One region of the Acidovorax sp. GW821-FHT09B03 genome, then DNA from elsewhere that is predicted to be linked to it. Evidence: predicted binding sites of a transcription regulator. Region 1 holds the regulator's gene; the other holds the start of a gene.

Region 1 (4,902 bases):
GCTGGGCGGCATGCGCTGCAGGGCGTCGCCGCCGCGCAGCTGCACGGCATCGGCCACGCCGGCACGCTCGGCATTGCGCTGCGCAAAATCGACCATGCGGTGGGCCACGTCGCTGCCGAAGATGGGCACGGGGCTTGGGCGGATCGCGCTCTCGGCCTCGGCCTGAATCGCCGACCACACGTGCCCCTGGAAGGGCAGCAGCTTTTCGAAGGCAAAGCGGCGCAGCATGCCGGCCGGGATGCGGCAGGCGATCTGCGCCGCCTCGATGGCGATGGTGCCGCTGCCGCAGCAGGGGTCGTACAGCGGCACGGGGTCATCGCCCAGCGGGTCCCAGCCGCTGGCCGCGATCATCGCGGCGGCCAGGGTTTCCTTGAGCGGGGCATCGCCCTTGTCCTCACGCCAGCCGCGCTTGAACAGCGGCTCGCCCGAGGTGTCGATGTAGACCGTGGCCTCTTCGGTGGTCAGGTGCAGGTGGATGCGCACGTCGGGCCATTGGGTGTTCACGTCGGGGCGCACGCCGGTCTTGGCACGGAAGCGGTCGGCCACCGCGTCCTTCACGCGCAGGCCGGCAAAGTTCAGGCTCTGCAGCGGGCTGTGCTGGGCCGTGACCTCCACCTTGAAGGTCTGGCGCGTGGTGAACCAGATCTCCCAGGCCACCTCGCTGGCAATGCCATAGAGGTCGTTCTCGGAGCGGTAGGGCCGGTGCGCCAGCTGCACCAGCACGCGCTGCGCAAGGCGGCTGTGCAGGTTGAGCAGCAGCGCCTGGCGCCACGAGGCGCGCAGCAGCACGCCGCCGCGGCCCATGAGGAGGTCCTGGCCCGTGAGGCCGGTGATGGCGTGCACCTCGTCAGCGAGGTAGCCCTCGACACCGGCGGCGCAGGGGAGAAAAAGTTGGAGTTGGTTCATGGCACTGGGCGACAGGATACGCGCTTACGCAGCAGCGGTGCTGGAGGATGCGCGCGCCAGCAGCAGCTGGCGGATGGATTCGGGAATGGGCGCCACCTTGCGGTCGCTGCGGCCGATGAAGACGATGCCGACCTTGCCGCGTGCCACTTCGCGGCCCGAGGTCTTCTCGGTCATGCGGAACACGAGGTCGAAGCCGTAGCGGTTGAGGTCCTCGGGCGCCATCTCCACGCGCATGGTCTCGCCATGGAAGCCTTCGGACTTGTACTGCGCCACGATGTCGCCCACCACGGTGGACAGGCCACCCACATCCGCCTCGGGGTAGCCGAGCGACTGGAAGAAGCGCACGCGCGCCTCGGACACCAGGCTCAGCAGCTGCGCATTGTCCAGGTGCCCGCCCTGGTTGACATGGCTGATGTAGATCTGCAGCTCGGTGGCAAAACCGAAATGCGCGGGGAGGTCGAAAACAATGCGGGCCATGGGCAGGGAAACAGAGGGTCGAGAAAAGACAGCGAACCGGAGGCAAGGCGCCCCAAGGAAGCCCGCAAAGGGCATCCAGGATGCTGCAGGCCGGACGGCAGGAATGGCCCATACGGGTGAGGCCTTGCCCCGGCGGGCCTCGGAGCGGCAGAAGTCTCTTATGCTCCTGGAATAGCCGATTTTACCCGGAGCCCCATGCACACCCTGCGCTGCAGCCTGACCCTCGCCCTGATTGCGGCTGCGCTCATGGGCACGGCGCATGCCCAGACGCTCTACGAATCCGTGGACCGGCAAGGCCGCCTTTGCGCAACTGGGTGCGCGCGGCGTGCCGGTGCTGCTCACAATGGCCAGCGGGTGAACGGCTTCAGCGCCCCGTCCTACGACGCCGTCTTTGCCAAACGCCCATAACCCCCCCTCTTCCACTTCATGCTCCGCACTGCCCTCGCTTCGATTGCCTTTTTCCTGTGCCTGCCGGTTCTCGCCGAAGAACTGCGCGTTGCCCTGCCCGGCCGCGACGATCTGGTGATCGACCTGCCCGCGCAATGGCGCGTCCAGGTCCGCCGCCCGCACGGGGAGTTGCCGCCCTCGGTGGCCATCAGCGGCCCTGATGCCAAGGCCTTGCAGATGCTCATCACGCCCATCTGGCCTGTGGGCAGCGCGCCCAGGCCCCCCACCGCCGACGAGTTGCGGGGGCTGGTCCAGGCCGGTGCCACCCGGGCCCGGCCCAAGGCCGTCGAGAGCGACCTGCCCCTCAAGGACCTGGGTGCCGCGGGCAAGGTGGGCTACTACTTCTCGGCCACCGACCGCGCCCCCGAGCCGGACGGCTACAAGCACCTGACCCAGGGCGTGCTGGGCATGAACGAGCTGCGCGTGACCTTCACGGTGCTTGTCAACGGCGCTCCGCAGGAGCCTACGGCCCAGGCGCTGGAGCTGCTGCGCTCGCTGCGTCGCGCACCGGCCACGAAAGCGCCCTGATGGTGGCGGCCTCTTCTTCCGTGCCGCCCATCCTCGGCACCGTGATGCTCTACGCACGCGACATGCAGCGCACTGCGGCCTTCTACCGCACGCATTTCGGCCTGGAAACCACGGGCGAGGTGGTGGAAGGATTGATCGAACTGAATGCCCCCCAGGGCGGCGCCAGCATCCTCATACACCAGGCGGCCAAGAGCGTGAAGCTGGGCCAAGCGGGGGTGAAGCTGTGCTTTCATGTGCCCGACGTGGAAGCCTTCAAGGCCCATGCGCTGGCGCAGGACCTGGCCTTCGGCCCCACGCACCAGGCCAACGGCTATGCGTTCGCCAACGCCAAGGACCCGGACGGCAATGCCGTCAGCATCTCCAGCCGGGCCTTCCGCAGCCTGCCCTGATCAGAGCGCCTTGCGCAGGTTGGCCGGCGCGATCTTGAGCGCCTCGCGGTACTTGGCCACGGTGCGGCGCGCGCACTCGATGCCCTGCTCCTTGAGCATCTCGGCGATCTGGCTGTCCGACAGCGGCTTGGCCGGGCTTTCGGCCGCGACGAACTGCTTGATGAGGGCACGCACGGCCGTGCTCGATGCATTGCCGCCGGTCTCGGTGCCCAGGCCCGAACCGAAGAAATACTTGAGCTCGTAGGTGCCGATGGGCGTGGCCATGTACTTGGCCGTGGTCACGCGGCTGATGGTGGACTCGTGCAGGCCCAGCTCGTCGGCGATGTCGCGCAGCACCAGCGGGCGCATGGCCAGCTCGCCATGGGTGAAGAAGCTCTTTTGCCGCTCGACGATGGCGCGCGAGACGCGCAGGATGGTGTCGAAGCGCTGCTGGATGTTCTTGATGAACCAGCGCGCCTCCTGCAGCCGCTGCTGCATGGCCTGGTGGCCCTCGCCGCCCTTGTGGCCACGCAGGGCGCCGGCATAGATGTCGTGCACGCGCAAGCGCGGCATCACGTCGGGGTTCAGGGCCACGATGAAGTTGTGCTGCCCGTCGCGGCCATTGGCGCGCCCGGCCTTGCGCACGATGACGTCGGGCACGATGATGTTGCGCTCCACATCGACGAACTTGCGCCCCGGACGCGGCTCCAGCCGCGCGATCAGGGCCATGGCGGCGCGCGTGCGCTCCTCGCCGTCGCCGCACAGCTGCGTGAGGCGGCGGATGTCGCGGCGTGCCAGCATCTCCAGCGGCTGCTGGCACACGCGCAGCGCGGTCTGCACGGTGTCGGGGTCGGCATCGCTGTCTTCGTCGGCCGCCAGGGCCGTGAGCTGCAGCGTGAGGCATTCACCAAGGCCACGTGCACCCACGCCCACGGGCTCCAGGCTCTGCAGCAGGCGCAGCGCCACGGTGAAGCGGTGCACCAGCTCCTCGATCTGCTCCAGGTCGTCCGGGCCGGCCAGGGCGATGGCCAGCTCTTCCAGCGGCTCCTCGAGGTAGCCATCGTCGTTGAGCGATTCGATCAGGAAGCGCAGCGCCGCGCGGTCCACCTCGGACAGGCGCAGCGACAGCGCCTGGCGGTGCAGGAAGGCGGTCAGCGATTCATGGGTGCGGGCCAGCTCGGTGGCGTCGGCCTCGTCGCCCTCGGCATCGTTGCGGTTGCGGGCCGGCGCATCGCCACCCCACTCGGCATCGTTGGGGGACACGTCCACGGTGCCATCGCCGCTCCAGTCAGGCTCGTCGCTGGCGCTGCTGCCCAGTTCCGCGTCACTCTGGGGTGCATCGGGAACCGACTCGCTCGGCGTGCTGGAACCCGGTGCGTTGGAATAGACCGCGTCGTCAGCGCTGTAGTCGTCCGGCTGCACGGGCGCATCGGCCGTGTCCACGCCGAATTCTTCGCGCGGCGCCTCGTCGGCATTGCGCTCGAGAAAGGGGTTTTCGTCGAGCATCTGCTCGACCTCCTGGCCCAGCTCCAGCGTGGACAGCTGCAGCAAGCGGATGGACTGCTGCAGCTGGGGCGTGAGCGCCAGGTGCTGCGATACGCGCAGTGACAGGCCGGGCTTCATCGCACAGCCCCGGTGGGCTGCCGCGAAGGCAGGTGCATGGCGAACGTGCGGTCCATCGGTCTGCTACATGCGGAAGTGTTCACCCAGGTACACCCGGCGCACTTCGGCGTTGTCGACGATTTCGGACGGGGTTCCCTGGGCCAGCACGTGGCCGTCGCTGATGATGAAGGCGTGGTCGCAGATGCCCAGCGTCTCGCGCACGTTGTGGTCGGTGATGAGCACGCCGATACCGCGCGCCTTGAGAAAGCCGATGATGCGCTGGATCTCGATCACCGCAATGGGGTCGATGCCGGCAAACGGCTCGTCCAGCAGGATGAAGCGTGGTTGCGTGGCCAGCGCGCGGGCGATCTCCACGCGGCGGCGCTCACCGCCGGACAGGGCCAACGCAGGCGAGGCGCGCAGATGCTCCACGCGCAACTCCGTGAGCAGGGCCGTGAGGCGCTCCTCGATGGCCGCGCGCGGCAGCGGCTGGCCATCCTCGCCACGCTGCAGTTCGAGCACGGCACGCACGTTTTCTTCGACCGTGAGCTTGCGGAAGATCGAGGCTTCCTGC
Region 2 (4,902 bases), on a different contig from region 1:
CTTGGCGATGGTCAGGTGGATGTCCCGGAGTGCCGGGAACAGGCCCTTGGTGGTCTTGAAGGTCTGTTCGACCCCTTGCACCTGGATGAACTTGGCGGATTGCGATGCGGTAGCGGTAGTCATGCTTTCACCTCTTCGAATGTGAATGCGGTGGCCAGCTTGATGAGCGCGAACTCCAGCGCCAGCCCCACGATGCCGATCACGAAGATCGCGATGATGATGTTCTTGACGTTCAGGTTGTTCCACTCGTCCCAGACCCAGAAGCCGATGCCCACGCCGCCGGTCAGCATCTCGGCGGCGACGATCACCAGCCAGGCCGTGCCCACGGCCAAGCGCACGCCGGTCAGCATGTAGGGCAGCACGGCGGGGAACAGGATCTTGGTGGCGATCTTCCACTCCGAGAGGTTGAGCACGCGGGCCACGTTCATGTAGTCCTGCGGCACACGCTGCACCCCCACCGCGGTGTTGATGACCATGGGCCAGATGGAGCAGATGAAGATGGTCCAGATGGCGGCCGGGTTGGCACCCTTGAACACCAGCAGGCCGATGGGCAGCCAGGCCAGCGGCGACACCGGGCGCAGCAGGCTGATCAGCGGATTGAACATGCGCGAGAGGAAGTTGAAGCGCCCGATCACGAAGCCTGCAGGGATGCCGACCAGCGCCGCCAGGCCGAAGCCCACGGCCACGCGCTCCAGCGACATCAGCACGTTCCAGCCCACGCCCTGGTCATTGGGGCCGTTGCGGTAGAACGGGTTGCTGAAGATGTCCAGTGCCTGGGCCCAGGTGGCGAGCGGGCTGGGGATGTTGCCGCCGGTGGTGGTGGACACCACCGCCCACAGGCCGATGAGCAGGCCCAGGCCGCACAGCGGCGGCAGCACGGCCATCCAGAAGCTGCGCGAAAGCGCGGCCCAGTCGCGCGGGGCGCGGGGCGCGGGCACGCTGGCGGGGGGCTCCTTGCGGGCCTCGGCCTGGGTGGCCGCGCCGCGGGCGGGCGCTGCCGGTGCATCGGCCGGCAGCGCGGCGGGAGGGGAGTGGAAAACGGCACTGACCATGGTGGATCTCCTGTGCGGGTGGGAACGTGGGGCGTACGGGGGAAGGGGCTGTCAGGCCTTGAGCTTGAAACCGTCGGCGTACTTCGCGGGGTCCTTGCCATCCCAGACCACGCCGTCCACGAGCTTGTGCGTGCGCATCTCGCTCTTGGGCAGCGGGGTCTTGGAGGCGGTGGCCGCCTGCTTGTAGACATCGGTGCGGTTGATGGCCTTGGCCACGCCGGCGTAGTCGGGGTGGTCCTTGAGCAGGCCCCAGCGTTTGTGCTGGGTCAGGAACCACATGCCGTCCGACAGGTAGGGGAAGTTCACCGCACCGTCGTTGTAGAACTTCATGTGGTTGGGGTCGTCCCAGGTCTTGCCCATGCCGTCCTGGTAGCGGCCCAGGATGCGCTGGTTGATGGCGTCCACGCCGGTGTTCACGTAGGCCTTGCCGGCGATGGTCTCGGCCATCTTGTTCTTGTTGCCCAGGCTCTCGTCGATCCAGCGACCGGCTTCCAGGATGGCGGCCGTCACGGCGCGGGCCGTGTTGGGGTACTTCTGCACGAACTCCGAGGTCGTGCCCAGCACCTTCTCGGGGTGGTCCTTCCAGATGTCCTGTGTGGTGGTGGCGGTCACCCCGATGCCGTCCATGATGGCGCGGTGGTTCCAGGGCTCGCCCACGCAGAAGCCGTCCATGTTGCCCACGCGCATGTTGGCCACCATCTGCGGTGGCGGCACGGTGATGACCTTGGCATCCTTCATCGGGTCGATGCCATGCGCGGCCAGCCAGTAGTACAGCCACATGGCATGCGTGCCGGTGGGGAAGGTCTGGGCGAATGTGTACTCGCGCTTCTCGCTGGCCATGAGCTTGGCCAGGCCGGCGCCGTTGACGGCGCCCTTGTCGGCCAGCTTCTTGGACAGCGTGATGGCCTGGCCGTTGTGGTTCAGGTTCATCAGCACGGCCATGTCCTTCTTGGGGCCGGCGATGCCCAGATGCACGCCGTAGACGAGGCCGTAGAGCACGTGGGCGAAGTCCAGCTCGCCGTTGACCAGCTTGTCGCGCACGCCGGCCCAACTCGCCTCCTTGGTGGGGATGATGGTCACGCCGTACTTCTTGTCGATGCCCAGCACCGAGGCCATCACCACGCTGGCGCAATCGGTCAGCGGGATGAAGCCGATCTTCACTTCCTTCTTCTCGGGGGCGTCCGAGCCCTGTGCGTGGACAAGGGCGCGCAGGGCGGGGCTCACGCCCACGGCACCCACGGTGGCGGCCTGCAGCACGGTGCGGCGGTTGAGACTGGTTTTGAGCAGATCGGTCATGGTGCTTCCCTGGTGGCTTGAAAAACAAAAAAGGCGTCCCCCTCGGCGCATGGGCTGCTGCAACTTCCAAAAGAAAGTCACGCAGCGCCAAGCGCGGGTGGGGACGCCTCTGTCCGGTGGCGAGGGGTACCCGCCCGCCATTGGATGGATACCGCTCATCGAAGACCTCCGTTGGTCTTGTCCAGGTAATGCAAACCCTGTGCCAACCTGTTCGACAGCCTGTCAGCTCTTTTTTTGATAGCGACACATTCAATCGACAAAAGGAGACTGGCCACATGCACCACGACAAGGCGCCGGCCTTGCACCGTGTTCGACTGCACAGGTGTTGTGCGCTGCACCATCGCGGGCCGTGGTGGGCAGGGCGGGGGGCGGGAGTGGTGCGCCGCGTGTGCTGGCGGCGCTGCATGCTGGCCCTGCGGCGTGCGCCGCCGGGGTCTGTCAGCTCAGGAGATCGGCCACGTCGAGCATGCGCTGGGCAACGTCGACCAGCTTGAGGCCCTTGTCCATGGCCGTCTTGCGCAGCTTCTCGTATGCGGCCTGCTCGGTAAGGCCCTGGCGCTCCATCAGCAGGCCCTTGGCGCGGTCGATGGTCTTGCGGTCCTTGAGCTCGGTCTTGGCGTCGGCCAGCTCGGCGCGCAGCGCCTGCTCGTGCTGGAAGCGCGCCATCGCCACGTCCAGGATGGGCCGGATGCGCTGGGGCGACAGGCCGGCCACGATGTAAGCCGACACACCGGCCGCCACGGCCGCCTTCACGTGCGAGGTGTCCTCGTCATTGGTGAACATGACGATGGGGCGGCGCTCGTCGCGCGTGGCCATGACCACATGCTCCAGCGCATCGCGTGCCTCGCTTTCGGCGTCCACGATGATGAGGTCGGGCTGCAGCTGGGCCAGGCGCTCGCTCAGGTACACGTCCGACGGCAGCGTGGCCACCAGGTTGAAGTTGTTTTCCAGCAGGCCGATGCGCAGCGCCCGCGAGCGCTCTGCCTGCAGCAGGGCGTGCTCGTCGTTGGGGTCGGTGACCGCCAGATCGGGGGCGACCACCACTATGCGCAAGGCCTCGTTCATACTGTCAGCATAGCAAGATTTGCGCCATAAATTGGTGCGCCGGGCTGGTGCAGGCAGGGGTCTACCCTGGTTTTGGCGGGTCCATGGCGGCGAGGGCCTGAAACTTGCTAATAGAGTGAGTATTGGGAGGGCATACCCGATAGCGCCTCTTTGCGGCGTCGCATATACATCCGGTCACATTGACATACTGATATGGAGCTTCCTGCATGAACCTGCCCATCGACCGGCGCCGATTTTCGGCCAGCCTGGCCTTGACCGCTGTGGCCGCCACCGCCTTGTTGGCGGGTTGCGGCAAAGTGCCCGACACCATCAAAATCGGGGTCGCCCAGCCCCTGAGCGGCCCCCTGGCCGCCTTGGGGCAGGACCTGCTCAACGGCGTGAACCTGGCCGTGGCCGAGCTCAACAAGGGCGGCTACACCGTGGACGGCAAGCGCGTGAAGCTGGAGGTCGTGCCCGTGGACGATCGGGCTGACGCCGCCACCGGCAAGACCGTGGCCCAGCAACTGGTGGATGCCGGCGTGGTGGCGGTCATCGGCCACCTGAACTCGGGCGTGAGCATCGAGACCGCCCCCATCTACGCGGCCAAGGACATCCCGCAGATCGCCATCTCCACCAACCCCAAGTTCACGCAGCTGGGCTTTCCCACCACCTTCCGCATGGTGGCCAACGACACCCTGCAGGCGCGCGCCATCGGCTCGTTCGCTGCCACCCAGCTGGGCGCCAGCCGCTATGCTGCGCTCGACGACGGCACCCCTTACGGCAAGGGCCTGGCCGACGGTGCGGCCGAGCAGCTCAAGGCCGAGAAGAAGGAAGTCGTGGTGCGCAAGTCCTTCGACGACAAGACCACGGCCTTCGATGCGCTGGCCGGCGAGCTCAAGGCCGCCCGGGTCGAGGTGATCGTCTCCACGCTCAACGACTTCCAGGCCATTGCCCTGCTGGAGGCCCTCAAGAAGGTCGATCACACCAAGGTGCGCCTGCTGGGCGGTGACACCATCAAGACCACCGACATGGCCAAGGGCGTCGGCATCGTGGAAGGCATCTATGCCACCTCGCCCGTGCTGGAGGCCAAGGAGTTCACCACCGGCAAGCCCTTCCTCGAGAAGTACGTGGCCGAGTTCAAGAAGGCCCCGGCCTATGGCGGCCACTACAGCTACGACAGCACCTATGTGCTGTCCGCTGCGATCCAGAAGGCCAAGTCCGCCGACCCCAAGGCCATCACCAAGGCCATGCACAGCATCAACGGCTATGCGCCGGTGATCGGCACCATGACCTGGGACGACAAGGGCGAGCAGCGCTATGGCGCCGTGGGCGTGTACGAGCTGCGCGGCGGCGGGTGGGAGCTGCGCATGCGCTCGGACCGCTGGTAAGAACGCCAGGCCGGCAGGCCGCTGGCTGGTTTACAGTCGGTGCACTTCCCCTGTGCCGCCCATGCTGGAACCCCGTCTGAACCCCATCGTCTATTGGATCACCGGCCTGCCCGCCGCCGGCA

The links. The regulator sigma-54, encoded in region 1, starts transcription at its own class of promoters, with help from an activator protein. The targets are predictions, from matches to a motif close to TGGCANGNAANCTGCTTT.
Region 2: the regulator sigma-54 is predicted to act here: its motif matches at 3,423-3,440, upstream of AC07PA_RS29600 (ANTAR domain-containing response regulator).

The regions. Positions count from the first base shown of each region.
Region 1 covers NZ_JBWKPP010000008.1:241,294-246,195, forward strand. Annotated here, with positions in the region: gene AC07PA_RS16955 (THUMP domain-containing class I SAM-dependent RNA methyltransferase) at 1-906, opposite strand, end outside; gene AC07PA_RS16960 (thioesterase family protein) at 931-1,383, opposite strand; gene AC07PA_RS16965 (hypothetical protein) at 1,810-2,358, shown strand; gene AC07PA_RS16970 (VOC family protein) at 2,361-2,747, shown strand; gene AC07PA_RS16975 (RNA polymerase factor sigma-54) at 2,748-4,349, opposite strand; gene lptB (LPS export ABC transporter ATP-binding protein) at 4,413-4,902, opposite strand, start outside.
Region 2 covers NZ_JBWKPP010000025.1:63,355-68,256, reverse strand. Annotated here, with positions in the region: gene AC07PA_RS29615 (ABC transporter ATP-binding protein) at 1-123, opposite strand, end outside; gene ntrB (nitrate ABC transporter permease) at 120-1,052, opposite strand; gene AC07PA_RS29605 (CmpA/NrtA family ABC transporter substrate-binding protein) at 1,104-2,348, opposite strand; gene AC07PA_RS29600 (ANTAR domain-containing response regulator) at 2,787-3,413, opposite strand; gene AC07PA_RS29595 (branched-chain amino acid ABC transporter substrate-binding protein) at 3,620-4,780, shown strand; gene cysC (adenylyl-sulfate kinase) at 4,842-4,902, shown strand, end outside.